DNA from 2 places in the Bilophila sp. T19-St14 genome. Region 1 is predicted to be linked to the other one. Evidence: predicted binding sites of a transcription regulator. Region 1 holds the regulator's gene; the other holds the start of a gene.
What was found. Region 1 encodes sigma-54, which starts transcription at its own class of promoters, with help from an activator protein. Its sites were predicted from a motif close to CTGGCACGGNNNNTGCTT; they were not measured.
Positions count from the first base shown of each region.

Region 2: a site for sigma-54 is predicted at 3,171-3,188, ahead of AC6I1V_RS03915 (periplasmic heavy metal sensor). Genes of this name have one in related genera too.

Region 1 is NZ_BAAGFT010000001.1:477,589-485,688, forward strand. It holds gene rapZ (RNase adapter RapZ) at 1-359, opposite strand, end outside; gene hpf (ribosome hibernation-promoting factor, HPF/YfiA family) at 491-1,027, opposite strand; gene rpoN (RNA polymerase factor sigma-54) at 1,165-2,643, opposite strand; gene lptB (LPS export ABC transporter ATP-binding protein) at 2,956-3,678, opposite strand; gene AC6I1V_RS02195 (LptA/OstA family protein) at 3,678-4,253, opposite strand; gene lptC (LPS export ABC transporter periplasmic protein LptC) at 4,293-5,021, opposite strand; gene AC6I1V_RS02205 (KdsC family phosphatase) at 5,018-5,611, opposite strand; gene kdsA (3-deoxy-8-phosphooctulonate synthase) at 5,601-6,422, opposite strand; gene pyrG (CTP synthase) at 6,525-8,100, opposite strand, start outside.
Region 2 is NZ_BAAGFT010000001.1:887,992-896,091, reverse strand. It holds gene AC6I1V_RS03930 (alanine/glycine:cation symporter family protein) at 1-32, opposite strand, end outside; gene AC6I1V_RS03925 (MltA domain-containing protein) at 274-1,497, shown strand; gene AC6I1V_RS03920 (periplasmic heavy metal sensor) at 1,816-2,274, opposite strand; gene AC6I1V_RS03915 (periplasmic heavy metal sensor) at 2,637-3,107, opposite strand; gene AC6I1V_RS03910 (hypothetical protein) at 3,316-3,564, opposite strand; gene AC6I1V_RS03905 (ATP-binding protein) at 3,555-5,303, shown strand; gene AC6I1V_RS03900 (sigma 54-interacting transcriptional regulator) at 5,506-6,873, shown strand; gene AC6I1V_RS03895 (cytochrome b/b6 domain-containing protein) at 6,935-7,534, opposite strand.

The sequences.
Region 1 (8,100 bases):
TGGGGACGGCGAGTTGTGGCGTAGCGCCGCATAATAACGGCTGGATCTGCTTCCAGATAAAGGATCTTCGTGCGGAACCCCATACCGGACAGCCGATGCAGCGCCTGATCGAGTTCAGCCATAAACTCGCTGCGCCGCTGATCGAAACCAAGAGCTATGCCATGAGAAGGCTCAACTGAGGAACTCTGTAGAAGGCGCACCATCTCCGGCATGAGCTCTGGCGGCACCCCGTCCGCCGTGAACAGGCGCATGTCCTCAAAGACATGAAGTACAGTACTTTTGCCCGCACCGGAGAGCCCGGTGATGATAAAGATCGGCTTATCAGCATTCGCTTTGGGGCCTTCGGGAGTAGGGTTCATCGACTTTGTCGCGACATGGTTAGGAAGGAGAGGCTGATCCGTCATGAGTGCTTCCGTAGTAACAGGAAGCCCGCCCGGTGATACTCTCCGGGCGGGCTTGTTGAAATTACTTTATCGTATCGGCACAAGCCCTAGAAAATAGGATCTATCAATCCAAGGTTACCGTTCTTACGCCGATAGATGACATTGATGCGATCATTTTCCGAATTTAGGAAAGTGAGGAATTCAAAGTCATTTGCATCAAGCTGCATGGCCGCTTCGTCGGGACTCATGGGCTTGGGAGAAAAATGGTCGCGCCCCGTAATCGTGCGTTCACCATCCTCTTCCGTTACTTCAAACGTATACACGTCAATATCATTGGCGCGCCCCTTCCGATGGATTTCCTTGTTCCGGGAAACAAACTTCTTGACCTGAGCTTCCAGCTTATCAAGAACGAGGTCGATGGAGGCGTACATATCTTCCGAGGCTTCGCTGGCGGCAATATTGATGCCGTCACCGGTAAGCTGAACTTCAACGCGCTGGCGGAACTTGTCGACCGCCATATTTACCTGCGCATCAAGAGCGGGGTTCTTGCCGAAGAACCTTCCCAACTTCTCCATACGGCGACGGGCATACTTACGCAAATGTTCAGACGGCTCGAAATTCTTGAAAGTAAAGGAAATGTGCATGAAGCCTCCTTTGGCTGCTAACCAGTCCGCACAACGAATACCAAGATATCCGCAACGGACATTGCTTTGTCAGGCATGATTCCTTTACAACAACCTTTTTGAGGTCCTGTCAAGGCCTCTCAAGCGGCCTCGAACGGCTAAAAATGGGCCTTCCTTCTGGATGATGACGGAATATCCATTGCCATCCGGTACTTGGCTACCGTTCTCCGGGCTATATTCACCTTTAAGTGTTCCTTGAGAATTTCACCGATGCGTTCATCCGAGAGGGGATTTTTAGGATCTTCTTCACTGATGCACTTTTTGATGAGCGCCTTGACGCTCTCCGAACCCACTTGGCTTCCGTCATCCAATTCCAGCGCGCTGTTGAAGAAGAACTTGAGTTCGTACACGCCAAAGGGGGTTGCCACATACTTATTGGTCGTGATGCGGCTGACCGTGGATTCGTGCATGTTGATATCGTCGGCGATGTCTTTCAGGATAAGCGGCTTGAACTTGCTGATCCCTTCCTCAAAAAAGCCGCGCTGATGTTTTACAATACTTTCGACAACTTTGTACAATGTCCGCTGCCGTTGGTGCAGGCTTTTGATAAGCCACGCCGCGGAACGGATTTTTTCGTTGAAGTATTCTTTTTCCTTGCTGGACGCGTTTTCCGATGCATTATCATACACGGGGCTCAAGTGCAGATTCGGCAGTCCGTCCTCATTGAGGACAATGAGGAATTCCCCGTCCACCTTGTATACAAAGACATCAGGGCTGACATAAGTGGACACGCCTTCACCAAAACTCGCTCCGGGCATGGGATCAAGGGACTGGATGATATCCAGATATTCCTTGAGTTCATCCATATCCAGCCGGAACTTGCGGAGCAGGGGCTTGTATCTGTGGGCCTCCAGATCCTCAAGGTGATCGCGCACGAGATCGACAAGGACCTGATCCCTATCATATCCTAAAGCCTTTATCTGGATGAGGAGGCATTCTTGAGGCGTTCGGGCGGCGACACCCACCGGATCAAATAACTGGATGGCCTTAAGAACCGTTTCCACCTCTTCGACTGTAGGCCATGCCTTGTCTTTCGTTTCGTCGGTTGAAGCCTCGCCAGCAAAATCCGCCCGTGCCATCTCCGCCATTTCTTCAAGGGATGCTTGAAGGTAGCCGGAAGAAGAAAGATTTCCGATAATGATTTCACCGAGTTCTTTCTGATCGTCAGTAAGGGAGGAAAGGCGGAGCTGCCACATAAGGTGGCTTTCAAGCGTGGGACTGGAGGCATATCTGGCTTCCAGAGAACTCATTTCTTCGGGGAGCTCATAGTCTCTGGGCTGGACTTGCTGCGGGGTACTTGCGAATTCTCCGAGATAGTCTTCCCAGTCTTCGGAGCGGGCCACTTCCCGATCGTATGTAGGCTCATCGCGTGGGGATTCGGGGCGGACTTCTGCGGGGGGCTCGTTGGAGGGCTCATCCTGTATTTCTTCGAGAAACGGGTTTTCCAGCAACTCCCGCTGAACCGTTTCCACAAGCTCCAAGCGGGATAGCTGCAATAGGCGGATAGCCTGCTGCAATTGTGGTGTCATCACCAGCTGTTGTGAAAGCTTAAGCTGCTGTCTGAGTTCCAATGCCATGCAAATATCCCGTTGTCATAAGAGTCTGTCCAACCCGCAGGAACACCTTAAAAGAGGAGGGGAACCGACGGTACCCGTCAGGCCAAGAGCAACCGAGCATCTTTATGCCTCACATGCAGGGATTATGCCACATGCTCAGGGATGTTGCAAGAACAGGGATGCTTTTTTCTTCTGTTCTTTTCTTGTAGGTGGTTATTTGATAAAAAAGAAATGAGAAAAAAACTGGTTATTGTATTTTCCCCAGAAAAAAAGATCGGTACCGGAGTACACGATCTTTTTTTATCATTACAAAGAATGGCGAGCTACGGAGCCTCAGAGCGAGAACCCTTCTCCAAGATAGACGCTCCGAGCCTGTTCATTATTGACAATGGTTTCCGGTGTCCCGGAAAGAACGACCTGCCCTTGCACCATGAGATAGGCCCGGTCGCAAATCGTCAGAGTTTCACGGACGTTGTGGTCAGAGATGAGAACTCCGATCCCGCGATCGCGCAAGGCGCGTACCAAACCTTGAATATCGCCCACCGCAAGGGGGTCAATCCCGGCAAACGGCTCGTCGAGCAGGACGAATTTCGGTTCCCGAATAAGCGCACGGGCGATTTCCAAGCGTCGGCGTTCCCCACCGGACAGGTGCATAGCGTGGGATTTTTCCAGCCGGGTGAGGCCGAAATCTTCAAGCAAGATATCCGCCCTTTCTTTCTGCTCCTTGCGGGAAAGGCCCGTATGCTCCAGAATAATCTGAAGGTTTTGACGCACCGTAAGTTTTCTGAAGACGGAACTTTCCTGCGGGAGGTAGGAAATGCCCACACGTGCGCGCTCATGGAGCGGCCAAGTGCCAATATCCTGATCTTCAAGGAGAACCCGACCTGAAGACGGCTTGATGATCCCGGTCAGCATATAGAACGAAGTAGTTTTACCCGCCCCATTCGGGCCGAGCAGACCAACAATTTCCCCTTGGTTCACTTCGGGGGAAACGCCGCGCACGACCTCGCGTTGGCCGTACCATTTACGTAAATCAACTCCAGACAGTCGGGCCATCAGCGGTTCCCCCGAATCGGGCTGGAGCTTTTAGAGCCGGAAAAGACCGCTTCGACGCGCTTCTTGGAGCCGCCCATGACTTCACTACGGTTTTCTTCCGTAAAATATTTGATGGTCTCCCCAGTAACCGTATTTTCCCCGTCGGTCAGACGGGGATCGCCTTCCATGAGAAGGACGCCGTCGTCCATCGTATAGGTCGCTTTCGCGCAAGTGCCGTTGCGGTTTTCGCTTTTCATGCGCACATTCCGTTCGGCGACGATACGATCTACATCACCGGCGGCCATTCCGGCAGGCATACCGCCTTTTTCGTTTTCTTTCTTCTGTGCGTCCCCTTTGGGCGGCTTCAAATAAACCGTGATCCTGCTGGCCCATATTTCAATATCCGGTCGGACTACATGGACGTTTTTGTCAAAGATGACGAGCTGTTTTTCAGCAATATAGGTCAGCTGATCGGAGGTGATCCGTGTTTCAACATTTTTGGCGGGCTTTGGCGGCGTCACCGGCGCTGCCCACAGCGGGGCAGAGCAGAGCAGGCTTAAACTCAGTGTGGTTATACCTAAAAATTTTTTTTTCATAATGTTTTCCTAGCCGTAACCCATTGAAGCTATAGCGGCTTATTTCTTTGCAGGTTGAGGTAATTCTTGCTGGGGATTGGCCTGCGTTTCATGCGGAGAAGGTACGGCATTGACGTTTGTGGCATCGGGGCGGGGCTTGAGTACGACCAGTACGCCTTCCGAACCATGTACTTCATTGGCAGCAAGATCCCAAGCAAGAAGGGTGGCCGTCCCGGATGCCGTGGGACTTTCAAACACAGCACCTTCTGGAAAGGTCATAAGGCGCTTATTGGCATCGTAGTTCATGCGCGAACTGGTGATGACTTCATCATAACGAGTGATGACGACATCATCCCAAAGCGTGAGGAATCGCTGGTTGTCGGTGATTTTTCCAAACTGGGCCTGCACATCAAGAACATCATCGTCAGGGTTGCTTGCGGAACCTTCACCGAGCGCATAACGGACGACGGGCTTGTCCACATCGATCGTATCGCCGTTTTGGGACATATGGGCCCAGCTCGCTTTGAGACGCCACAGTTCCAATCCTTTATTTCCTTGGAAGAGGTTGATCCCCTTAATGGCTAGTCCAGCCACTTCCTCAAGCGGGTTGCCGGGTTGTGTGGCGTTGTCTTGCAGTTTCGCCCCGTCAAGAGACTTGATGCCGCCCTTGTTGGCGACATCAAGCAGCCTGCCGATCAGCGTTGTTTCCCCGCCACGCTTCGCGACATACCAACCTCCAGCGAGAAGTGCCGCCAGAGCGGCAATAAGCAGGATTCGTGACCGTTTCATTCCAGACGCATCCAATGCTCAAGCAGAGCGTCACGTTTCCCTTGGCAAGTCAACAACAAATCGACAAATTCCCGGACGGCGCCGCATCCGCCTTCTTTTTGGGTTACGAATTTCGCCAGTTTTTTGACGTCCGGCATGGCATTCGCAACGGCGGCGGGCAGCCCCACACGAGACATCGGTGCAAGATCGACCCAATCATCCCCAAGGTAGGCGATTTCGTGCCACTCAAGGGACATCCGTTTACGCATCCCGTCAAGGATAGTACATTTGTTGTCGGATCCGCCGTGATACTCGGTCACGCCAAGGACTTCAAGCCGTCTCACGACGCAGGGCACATCCATGCCGGAAAGGACGGCGACTTCAATCCCCGCTGTTTTGGCCAGCCGGATGCCGATCCCGTCAAGGACATGGAACCTCTTCATGGCCAGCCCGTGAGCGTCATAGTAAAGGCCGCCGTCCGTCATGACACCGTCCACATCCAAGACAAGAAGACGGATGCGTTTGGCGAGGCTTTCAAGCGATTCGTGCCGTGGAGTGGGGGATTGGCCGGATCTTCCGGTCCCATCGGAATAAAGGGTATTACAAGTCATAAGGAATGTTCCATATGGCTGAAAGTTGCTTCAAGAGCGCCGGAAGCTTGGCCACGGGCCAACTGTTGGGGCCGTCGCACAGGGCTTTGTCGGGATCCGGGTGGCATTCCATAAAAATACCGTCTGCCCCAGCCCCCGCAGCGGCACGGGCCAGTGTGGGCACGTGATGCCGTTCACCACCGGAGCAGCTGCCTTGCCCGCCGGGGAGCTGAACGGAATGTGTCGCGTCAAAGATTACCGGGACGCCCAGCGCACGCATGATGGGTATGGAACGAAAATCGACCACGAGGTTATTGTATCCGAAAGAGGAGCCTCGCTCCGTCAGAAGGACACGGTCATTGCCAGCCCCGACCACTTTATCGCGCACGGGGCCCATATCCCACGGGGCTACAAACTGGCCTTTTTTGACGTTGACGACGCGGCCCGTCCGTGCCGCCGCCAAGAGCAGATCCGTCTGGCGGCACAAAAAAGCGGGGATCTGAAGGATATCCGCCACCTCACCGACAGGCCCGGCCTGTTCGGGCAGATGGATGTCCGTCACGACGGGCAGCCCCGTTTCCTCCTTGATCCGAGCCAGCCATTCCATGCCTTTAGCCAAGCCCGGGCCACGGAAGCCTTTCCCAGACGTTCTGTTGGCCTTATCCCACGAACTCTTGAAGACGGCAAACAATCCGGCTTCCCTGCTGGCTTCGGCTACGGCGTGCGCCGTGTCCAGCGCCAATTCAAAGCTTTCCAGAGCGCAGGGGCCCGCAAAAATAAAGTGCTCCTTCCGAAGCTGGCTATAGAGCTCGTCCGATGTCATCATGGGCATTCCTTAACGGTAAAAGGAGTTCTCGCTAGGAGACGGCCTTGCGGTCATTCCGGTTTTATCACCGGAATGACCGCAAAGGAATAAGCATTATGGGAGGGAAGTCTACTTCTTACGAGCCATGCAAGACGCACGGATGAAGTCCTTGAACAGCGGGTGGGGCTTCATCGGGCGGGACTGAAATTCAGGATGGAACTGACAGCCCAAGAACCACGGGTGATTGGGGATTTCAACGATTTCCACCAGCGTACCGTCGGGAGACTGGCCGCTGAAAACCATGCCCATATCCGCAAGACGTTCGCGATAGGCATTATTGAATTCGTAACGATGGCGATGACGTTCGTTGATATTGGCCGTTTTGTAAGCCTCAAAAGCATGGGTCCCTTCCGAAACGGTGCAGGGATACGCGCCGAGGCGCATGGTTCCGCCCTTGTCGCTTTCTGCATCGCGGCGTTCCACGGCCTTTTTGCGGAAATCGTACCATTCGGTCATCAGGTAGATGAGCTTATCCTTGGCAAATGGATTGAATTCTTCGGAGTTGGCTTCTTCGATGCCGACGACGTGGCGGGCGAATTCGATGACCGCACACTGCATGCCGAGGCAGATTCCGAAGAAGGGGACATTGTTTTCGCGAGCGTAGCGGATAGATTCGATTTTTCCCTCGACGCCGCGATACCCAAAGCCACCGGGAACAAGGATGCCGTCAGCGCCCTTAAAGGTTTCGGCGACGTTTTCAGCCGTTACCTCCTCGGAGTTCACATAACGGAGATCCACAGCGACCCTGTTGGCGATGCCGCCATGCACCAAAGCCTCGTGAAGGCTCTTGTAGGCTTCCTTCAGTTCGACATACTTGCCGACGATGGCAATGGTGACCCGGCCCTGCGGATTCTTGACGTTGTGGACCAATTCTTCCCACGGCTCAAGCTTGGCGTTGCGGGCGGGTAGGCGCAGCATAATGGCGACCTTCTGATCCAAGCCTTCTTCATAAAGCTTTAAGGGCAATTCGTAGATGTTGCTCACATCCACGGCGGAGAATACGGCGTCTTTGTCCACATTGCAGAACAGGGCGATTTTGGCGCGGAGGTCGGCGGGGACGGGCTCTTCGCAGCGGCAGAGGATGATGTCAGGCTGGATGCCGATGGAACGGAGTTCCTTGACGCTGTGCTGCGTGGGTTTGGTCTTGTGTTCCCCGGCGGAACGGAGGTAGGGCACGAGCGTCAGGTGGATGTAGAGGCAGTTGTCGCGGCCCAGTTCGGAGCGGAGCTGACGGATGGCTTCAAGGAAGGGGAGGCCTTCGATGTCGCCCACCGTGCCGCCGATTTCAATGATGGCGACGTCGGGAGCGGGATTTTCGGGTTCATCCTTGGCGAGGCTGAGGATGGCGTTTTTGATTTCATCGGTAATGTGGGGGATCACCTGCACCGTGCCGCCGAGGTAGTCGCCGTGGCGTTCCTTGGTGATGACCTTATAATAGATGGAACCCGAAGTCGTGTTGTTTTTTTGGGAGAGCGCCGTATTGAGATAGCGTTCGTAGTGCCCCAAATCGAGGTCCGTTTCCGCCCCGTCATCCGTAACGTATACTTCACCATGCTGATAGGGATTCATGGTTCCGGGGTCCACATTGATATAGGGATCAAGTTTTTGGATGGTCACGGTCAGTCCACGCGTTTTCAACAGTGCG
Region 2 (8,100 bases), 410 kb from region 1:
ATCGCCTTCAAAGCCTGCATCAGCGTTTCCATCGTTGTCTTCCTGCGTTGCGTATTCGGGAGCTTGGTTCTATGGTGGCCGCGCACCGTTCAGCGGCGGTGCGGGACGTCCCTTTTTCAAGGGGACCCTCTGGCATGTACCGTATTGCAGGGGAAAATTTCATTATTATCACACCCGGTGAATCCGGTTCCGGACGTATGCGTACCGGTGCGCCGCCGTTCCCTTTGAGGGGAATAGGCCAGAGGGCGCGCCCCTTCACGCAATGAGGAATCCATGTTGAAAACATTCGTGTTGTGCCTTGCCGTCCTGTTGGCCGCATGCGGGGCCAAACCCGCCCCCAAGCCTTTCCCCGCCCCTGCCCCAACCGCCTCTTCCGAGATCCGGCGGCTGCCCCATCCCGCCGTCGAAGCGCTGGATGCCCCGGCCCCGCTGTTCCGGCAGGCCTCGGCGGAACAGGCGCGTGCGCAGATCGCCCGTATGGATAAGGCGTCTATGGGGCTGCGTTCGTGGATGGAATTGGCCCCCGCGCTGGAGCGGAGCCTTGCGTATGCCCGGAGTTGGGAACCGGACGAGCGGGCCGCCGAGCACAGCGGAATCAGGATCACATGGGGAGAGGTGGTTGCGTCGCTGGAAAAGCTGAAGGCGATACTGCCGCGGCTCGACGCCCAGCCCGAACTGCTGGAAAAGGGGTTCCGGTGGCTGGGAGTCACCCCTGAAGTCAAATTTACGGGATACTATTCGCCGGTGCTGCAGGCCAGCCGGACGCGCAAGCCGGGATACGAATATCCGATCTACCGCCTTCCGGAAGAGCTCGCCCCGGATTTGGCGTGGTGCCTGCCTACGCACAGTTGCCCTGAGGAAGCCTTTTTGCAGGTGATCAAACCGGAAGATCCGTATTACAGCCGGGCGGCCATCGATCTGGACGGAGCACTCAAAAACCGGAATCTGGAAATGGCATGGCTGGGGCATCCGGTGGAGACGTATGATCTGATGTTGGAAGGTTCCGGCATTTTGGCTTTTGACGACGGGACGCAGCAGGCCGCCCTGTTTGCGGGGCTGAATGGGCATTCGGGCCAGAGCATGGCGGGCTACCTGATCCGTTCGGGGGAACTTCCGCGCAGCAAGGCCTCGATGAAGGGGATCCGCCGGTGGTGGGACAGCCATCCCCAAAAGCGCAGGGCCTTTTTGAACGCTTCCAGCGGCTACGTCTTTTTCCGGTTCGGTGCCGAGCATCCGAAAGGGACGGCTGGCTGCGAACTGACGCCGTGGGTCAGCATGGCGGTCGATCCGCGCGTCCTGCCGCTTGGCGGCATCGTTTCCTACGCGCTTCCGGGGCGGCAGGGCATCAGGAGAGGGCTCGGCTTCGCGCATGATACCGGCGGAGCGATCCGTTTGCGGCGCATCGACATGTACACCGGGGAGGGTGAAGAAGCCCGCCGCCAGGCCATGGCTATTTACAATCAGGGGCAGGTCTGGCTGTTGTTGGCGAAACGGTGAGCTTTGCCGAAAAAGTGAGTCTTCCCCTCCGGGGGATAAAAGCCGTTGCCGTGGCGTTTCGCGCCCGGCTCCATGCGTTCATGCCTTTTCCTTACCGCAACGAACCGTGCGTAAAACGCCAAGGCCGAGGGAGGCAGTCCCCCTTGGCCTTGGTGCGGAAGTGAGGTTGTTGAAGAAATATTCGGGACGATGATGAACGGCCTGCCGCATACATCCTTGGTTGGGGCGGGAGGCGGAAACCGCCCTCATGCGGCCCCCGCGCCTGATGGCGTATCAGACGCGCCGTTCCGGGGGGAAGGTTCCCCGGAACCCGGAGGTCTAGTAGTTGCAGTTGGAACCGTAGCCGCCGTGTCCGCCATGACCGCCATGACGCCCGCCGTGGTGGTAGCTCCTGCCGTTGCCCATCATGCCGTAGCCCGCCATGCCGCGGTCGTTTTCCATCCTGTCGCCGAGGGCCATGCGTTCGGCACGGAGTTGGGAACGGAGTTCCGCCACTTCGTTGGCGAGCTTGGAGATGGCTTCCGGCTTAGCGTTGGGGTTGCGGGACAAGGCTTCCAGCTCAATGTCCTTGGCGTCCAGCTTGTCCTGAATCGGGGATACGCGGCTGTAATACTCCTTCATCATGGCATCATAGGCGCTTTGGTTTTCGGGAGAGGACGCGGGCATCCCGGCGTGGCTGCCATAGCTGTGATATCCGTTGTAGGCGAAAGCGGACACGCCGGAGCCAAGGACAATGGCGGAAAGGGCGAAAGCGGCAATAAGGGCGCGGGTCTTCATAATATATGCTCCTGTGCTGGTGTTTGAGAGGTTGTGTGGGAAAACATAAGGCTCTGTTATAGTTTGTGGTTGTTTCATCTCCGCAGTACATTGAAAATACAGGTTTTTTCTCCGGGTTTCCTCTTGGCGGGAGCTACAGATAAGGCATTTTGCCGGTTATCCCTTTGGAGCTTCAAGGAAAAAAGCATCAACCATTTTTTATAACACAGCCAAACATAAATTCGTTGCGATGATGCCGAATATATGGTGAAGCGGTTGGCCGCAAATGTTCCGGTTGGGGTGGAAGGCGGAAACCGACCCCTGCGCCTGTAAGGTATCGGGGGAGCCGCTCCGGGGAGGAAGCCTCCCCGGGAGCTTGGAGGCTAGTAGCTGTAGCTGGAACCGTAACCGCAGCCGTGTCCGCCATGACCACCGCCGTGATGTCCGCCGTGGCGGTAGCCCATCATGCCGCAACCCATCATGCCGCGGCTGGGCTGGACCCCGAGTTCCTTTTCCATCTTGTCGCCGAGGGCCATGCGTTCGGCACGGAGCTGGGAGTGGAGTTCCGCCACTTCATTGGCGAGCTTGGAGATGGCTTCGGGCTTGGCGTTGGGGTTGCGGGACAGGGCGTCAAGCTCAATGCCCTTGGCGTTCAGCTTGTCCTGAATCGGGGACACGCGGCTGTAATAGTCCTTCATCATGGCATCATAGGCGTTCTGGTTTTCGGGAGAGAGCGCGGACATCCCGGCGTGGTTGCCATAGTGGTGGTACCCGTTGTAGGCGAAAGCGGATACGCCGGAACCGAGGACGAGGGCGGAAAGGGCAAAAGCGGCGATAAGGGCGCGAGTCTTCATAATGTGTACTCCAGTAATGGTGTGTTGATTGAAAGGTTGAAGCCAAACGGCTTGCCAAGAGTATAGCAACAGGCGTGCCAAAGTACATTGTGTTTTGTAATATATGGATTTTATTTGTTAAAATAAAAATACGATCTTCGGCGCTTCACGGGCGGCCCCGTGAGTGGGTAGAATGGAACCACAACGCGTTTCCGAGTGTGTAAAAACGTCACACTTCCCAGCCGGAGGCAGGGGAGGTACGCTTCATCAACTTCGGCGCCTTCAGCATGGATGCCTTCCCAGCCGGAGGCGGGATGGGTACGCCGGGGAACCTGCGGAGCATGGGGCCGAAAGCGGCTTCAATCCGGGAATGGTTTTTGCTGTACCTCAAAAAAATTCGGATCCCAAGATCCGGCAGCCGGGTATCGTCAGCCGGATGCCGCTCCGCAAAAGGATATTCATGTGTATATGTCGTCATTAAAGAAAATGCCCCGGTGGCTCACGCTGTTCCCGTGGTTCGTCATGCTCTGTGCCTTGCTGTTTTCAGCGGGGATTGTGGTGTTCGGGCTGCACAACGCCAAACGCGAATCGGATTTCACGTCCCAACTGACCCTTGAAAAAGGGGCGGCGCTCATCAGTGCGCTGGAAGGTGCGCTGCGGACTGGCATGGGGTACCACTGGTCTGATGAAGTGCTGAGCGATCTGCTCAATAAGGTTGGGGAGCAGCCGGACATCATTTCACTGGTGATCACCAACCGCAACGGGACGGTACTGATGGCGGCGGATACCAGGCTCATCGGCACGAGCTTCCTGCCTCCGGAAGTGTTGGCAAAGCTCGATCCGGCCCGGCAGGTCAAATGGAATACGACGGAATTGCCCGGTGGGATGCCCGTATTCCAAGTGTACAAGCAGTTTTCCGTCCCTCTGGGCGAACGCCGCAGGCATGGCGGCGGGCACGGGATGATGAGGCGCGGGATGGGCGGCTCGTGCGGCATGTTGGAAGAGAGCATTGCCGAGGGCACATCGCTGGTTATTTTCGTCGAGTACGACCTCACCCCCCTTGAGGAGGCGCAGGCTGCCGATGAAAAGCATATGGCGGTCATGTTTGGCATCCTCGTCTTCGTGGGCTTGGTAGGGGGGATTACGCTGTTCCTGATCCAGAGCTATCGGCGTTCGCGCAAGCTCGTGCAGGAAACGACGGCCTTTTCTTCGGAAATCCTGCGGACGCTGCCGGTGGGCATCATTTCCACGGACATGGACGACCGCATTACATCCATCAACCCCGCCGCACAGGATATTACCGGGCTGCACCGGACGGCGGCGACGGGGCGGGGCCTCCATGACCTGCTGCCCGGCGTATGGGCCGTGCTTGAAGGGCGGACGGCTCAGGAAGCCGCGAGGGAGCAGGAGGCTTGGTGTACGATCGGTGAACGCCGGATTCCGTTGGCGATCAGCGCCTCGCATATTGTGACCGAGGAAGGCGAAGCCATCGGCACGGCTTTGATCATGCGCGATCTTGGGGAAATCCGGCGCCTCCAGAGTGAACTGCGGCGGCGGGATCGTCTGGTGGCCCTCGGCAATATGGCGGCGGGCATCGCCCACGAAGTCCGCAACCCCCTCAGCGCCATCAAGGGGCTGGCCCGTTTCTTCATGGAAGCGAGCCCCGAAGGAAGCGACGAAAGCCGTATGGCCGACATCATGACGAAAGAAGTGCTCCGTCTGGACAAGGTGGTGGGCGACCTCCTCGATTTTGCGCGCCCCGATGTGCTGAACCTGACCGATGTCGCGCTGAACGAGCTTGTGGAGCGGGCCCGTGATATGGTGCGGTCGGATATGGACGCCCACAAGATCCGGTTTGAGGCCGAACTGCCGGAGCCTCCGCTTTCCGTGCGGCTGGATCGGGATCGCATGACGCAGGTGCTGCTCAATTTGTTTCTCAATGCTGTACAGGCCATGCCCGATGGCGGTAAGCTGCGGGTGTGGGCCCGGATGGAAGGCACCGAGTTGGCGCTGGACGTTGCGGATACGGGGTGCGGCATTGCCCCCGAACGCCTTGCGGATATTTTCAGCCCTTATTTCACCACCAAGGCCAGCGGCACGGGGCTGGGGCTTTCCATCGTGCACAAGATTGTGGAAGCGCACGACGGCACGATTGAGGTCGCCAGCACGCCCGGCGAGGGTACGGTGTTCAAGCTCCGTTTTCCGTTTGTGGCGTAGGCGGGGATGGGGAAAAACGGGGGAGGGGAGCTCCCTTCAGAAAGATTTCCCTCCCCGGCCCCGACCCTCCTTTCCCAAGCGTTTTGATGTTGTTGAATCCCCTCCGTTTTTCCGGTTTTTTATGAAGTTCATAATGTGGCGGAAGGGAAGGTTTTGTTGGGATTGTATATACCGATTGATCGAGAATCATTTGAGGAGTGGCATGGCTGAGAAAGGTTCACATACGGTTCTTGTGGTGGATGACGATCCGGGGCATCGCGGGATGCTTGAGGCGCTCCTTGGCCGCTGGGGGCTGGCCGTCACGTCTGCGGGGGATGGAAAGGAGGCTGTGGCGCGGGTATGCGAACGGCCTTTTGACGTGGTCTTGATGGATATCCGTATGCCTGACATGGACGGCATCACGGCTTTGAAGGAAATCCGCAAGTACAACCCGGCTGTGCCGGTCGTGCTCATGACGGCGTATTCCGCCGTGGAATCCGCTGTGGAGGCCATGAAGTCCGGGGCCGTGGATTATCTCATCAAACCCCTCGACTTCGATCTGCTCAAGTCCACCTTGTTCAAAACGCTGGAACACAGCGAGGCCGTCCGGCCCGGCGAGCGTTTCCCCGTCCCGGTGGAGGGGATTGTGGGAAACAGCCCTGCCGTCCGCAGGATGCTGGAGATGATCCATACGGTGGCCCCTTCGGAGGCGACGGTATTGATCAACGGCAAGTCCGGGACGGGCAAGGAGCTGGTGGCGCGGGCCATCCACAACCAGAGCCAGCGCAAGGACGGCCCGTGGGTGGCGGTGAACTGTGCGGCCCTGACCGAAAGCCTTCTGGAGTCCGAATTGTTCGGGCACGAGAAAGGCGCTTTCACGGGCGCGGACAAGCGCCGGGACGGGCGTTTCCTGCAGGCGGACGGCGGAACGCTGTTTCTGGATGAAATCGGTGAAATTTCCCTGCTCATGCAGGTCAAGCTCCTGCGGGCCATCCAGCAGCGGGAGATCCAGCGCGTGGGAGGCGACGCCACCCTCAAGGTGGATGTGCGCATCGTGGCGGCGACGAACCGCAACCTGCTGGATGAGGTCGCGGCCGGGCGTTTCCGCGAGGATTTGTATTATCGGCTCAATGTCGTCAGCATACAGGTTCCGTCCCTTCAGGAGCGGAGCGAGGACATCCCCCTTTTGGCGGAGCACTTCCTCAAGGTTTTCGGCGAGCGGAACCGCAAGGATGTGAAGGGGTTTACCCCCAAGGCGATGGACATGCTGGTCAAATACCCGTGGCCGGGGAATGTCCGCGAGCTGGAGAACGCGGTGGAGCGGGCCGTGGTGCTGCTGTTCGGCAGCTACGTTTCGGAACGCGAACTGCCGCTTGCCGTAACGCAGGCGTACGGGCAAGAGGAGGGCACGGAACCGTCAGCGCTGTCCGTCCCTCTGGAGGGGGCGACGCTGGAGGACGTGGAGCGCGAAGCCATCCTCCGTATGCTGGACAGTGTTGGCGACAACAAGAGCGAAGCGGCGAAGCGGCTGGGCATCTCCCGCAAGACCCTGCACACCAAGCTCAAACGGTACGGGCAGGAGCAGGACTGATCACATTTGGGCAGGGAGAAGCGGCCCGTCCCCACCCGGTACGGGCGGGAAACAGGGCTGATCACATTTGGCGCGCCCTCTTGCGCTGCCAGACGAAGAAGTGGAGCAGGGCCATGCAGCCGTGCCCGATCAAATAGAGTTCGATGAGGAATGACAGGTTCTTATGGGTTTCCAGCGCCGGCCCCGCGAACGATGAGCCGTTCAGCCAGAGGATGAACCAGATCAGGCCGCTCAGCACGACGAGCAGCAGGGCGCCGAGCCCAAGCCCCTGCACGGTGGTTGCCAACCCCTTCGGGCGCGGCGGAACCATCTTGAAGCGCAAGCTGGCCTGAACGTCTTTTTTGAGTTGTTCCGTATCGCCCCAGAGGTAGGGGAAGAAGTAATGAAAGCCGCGCTTCGTGAGGCTGTCCGCCGCAAGCAGCAGGCTGACGATGACAACGAGCAGGCCTGACAGGATATGATACCACGAGGCCAGCCAACTGCTGAGGGCGGGATTGATCTGCCCGGACGGAAGCATATGCATGGCGAAGCTGCTCAGGATTTGCAGGATAACCAAGGCGGCGATGATTGCGTGCAGGAACCGCATGTAGGGTTTCTGGAAGAAACCAAGGAACTGCCAGAGCAGTTTCGCCTGATTGCCGAGTGCGGATGTGACGGGCATGGGATTCTCCTTTTTCCGCCATCATACGCGAACGGTTCAGGGAAACGCCATGATAGAAAAGAGGGGAGGTTAGAGGAATATTGGGGAGGGGGAGGAGAAACTTTCTAGAGAAAGTTTCTCCTCCCCCTCCCCAAACCCCACCCCTTCCTCTTCAAAGATTTTTGACTTTATCGAATCCTTTTTGACAGGTTTTCCAGTGCACCGGGGGAGTAGTGTCGCGGACGCAGGAGGCGTACAAGACGGTCGGGGGCCTGTGTACAGGGGAGTAGTGAGCACAGTACGTTCCTTGCCCGTTTCGGAACGTTTTTTTCCTGCGCACCGGGGAAAAGTGCCCATTTTATCCCCCACCCGATCTGGCTCTGGTAGTTTTTCTGTGCACAGGGGAGCAGAGTTTGGGTTGTGTCGTTGTGTTACATATAATTGTTTGAAATTATTTAAAACAACTTCTGCAACTTGAAAAATGGTTAAATAGTTTCAATAGATTATATCTGGTTGACGACACGACCTAGGTTCCGAGGCGGATCTGCCCGCGCATGGGATTTCCCTGTACGCAGTGGCAATGCGTG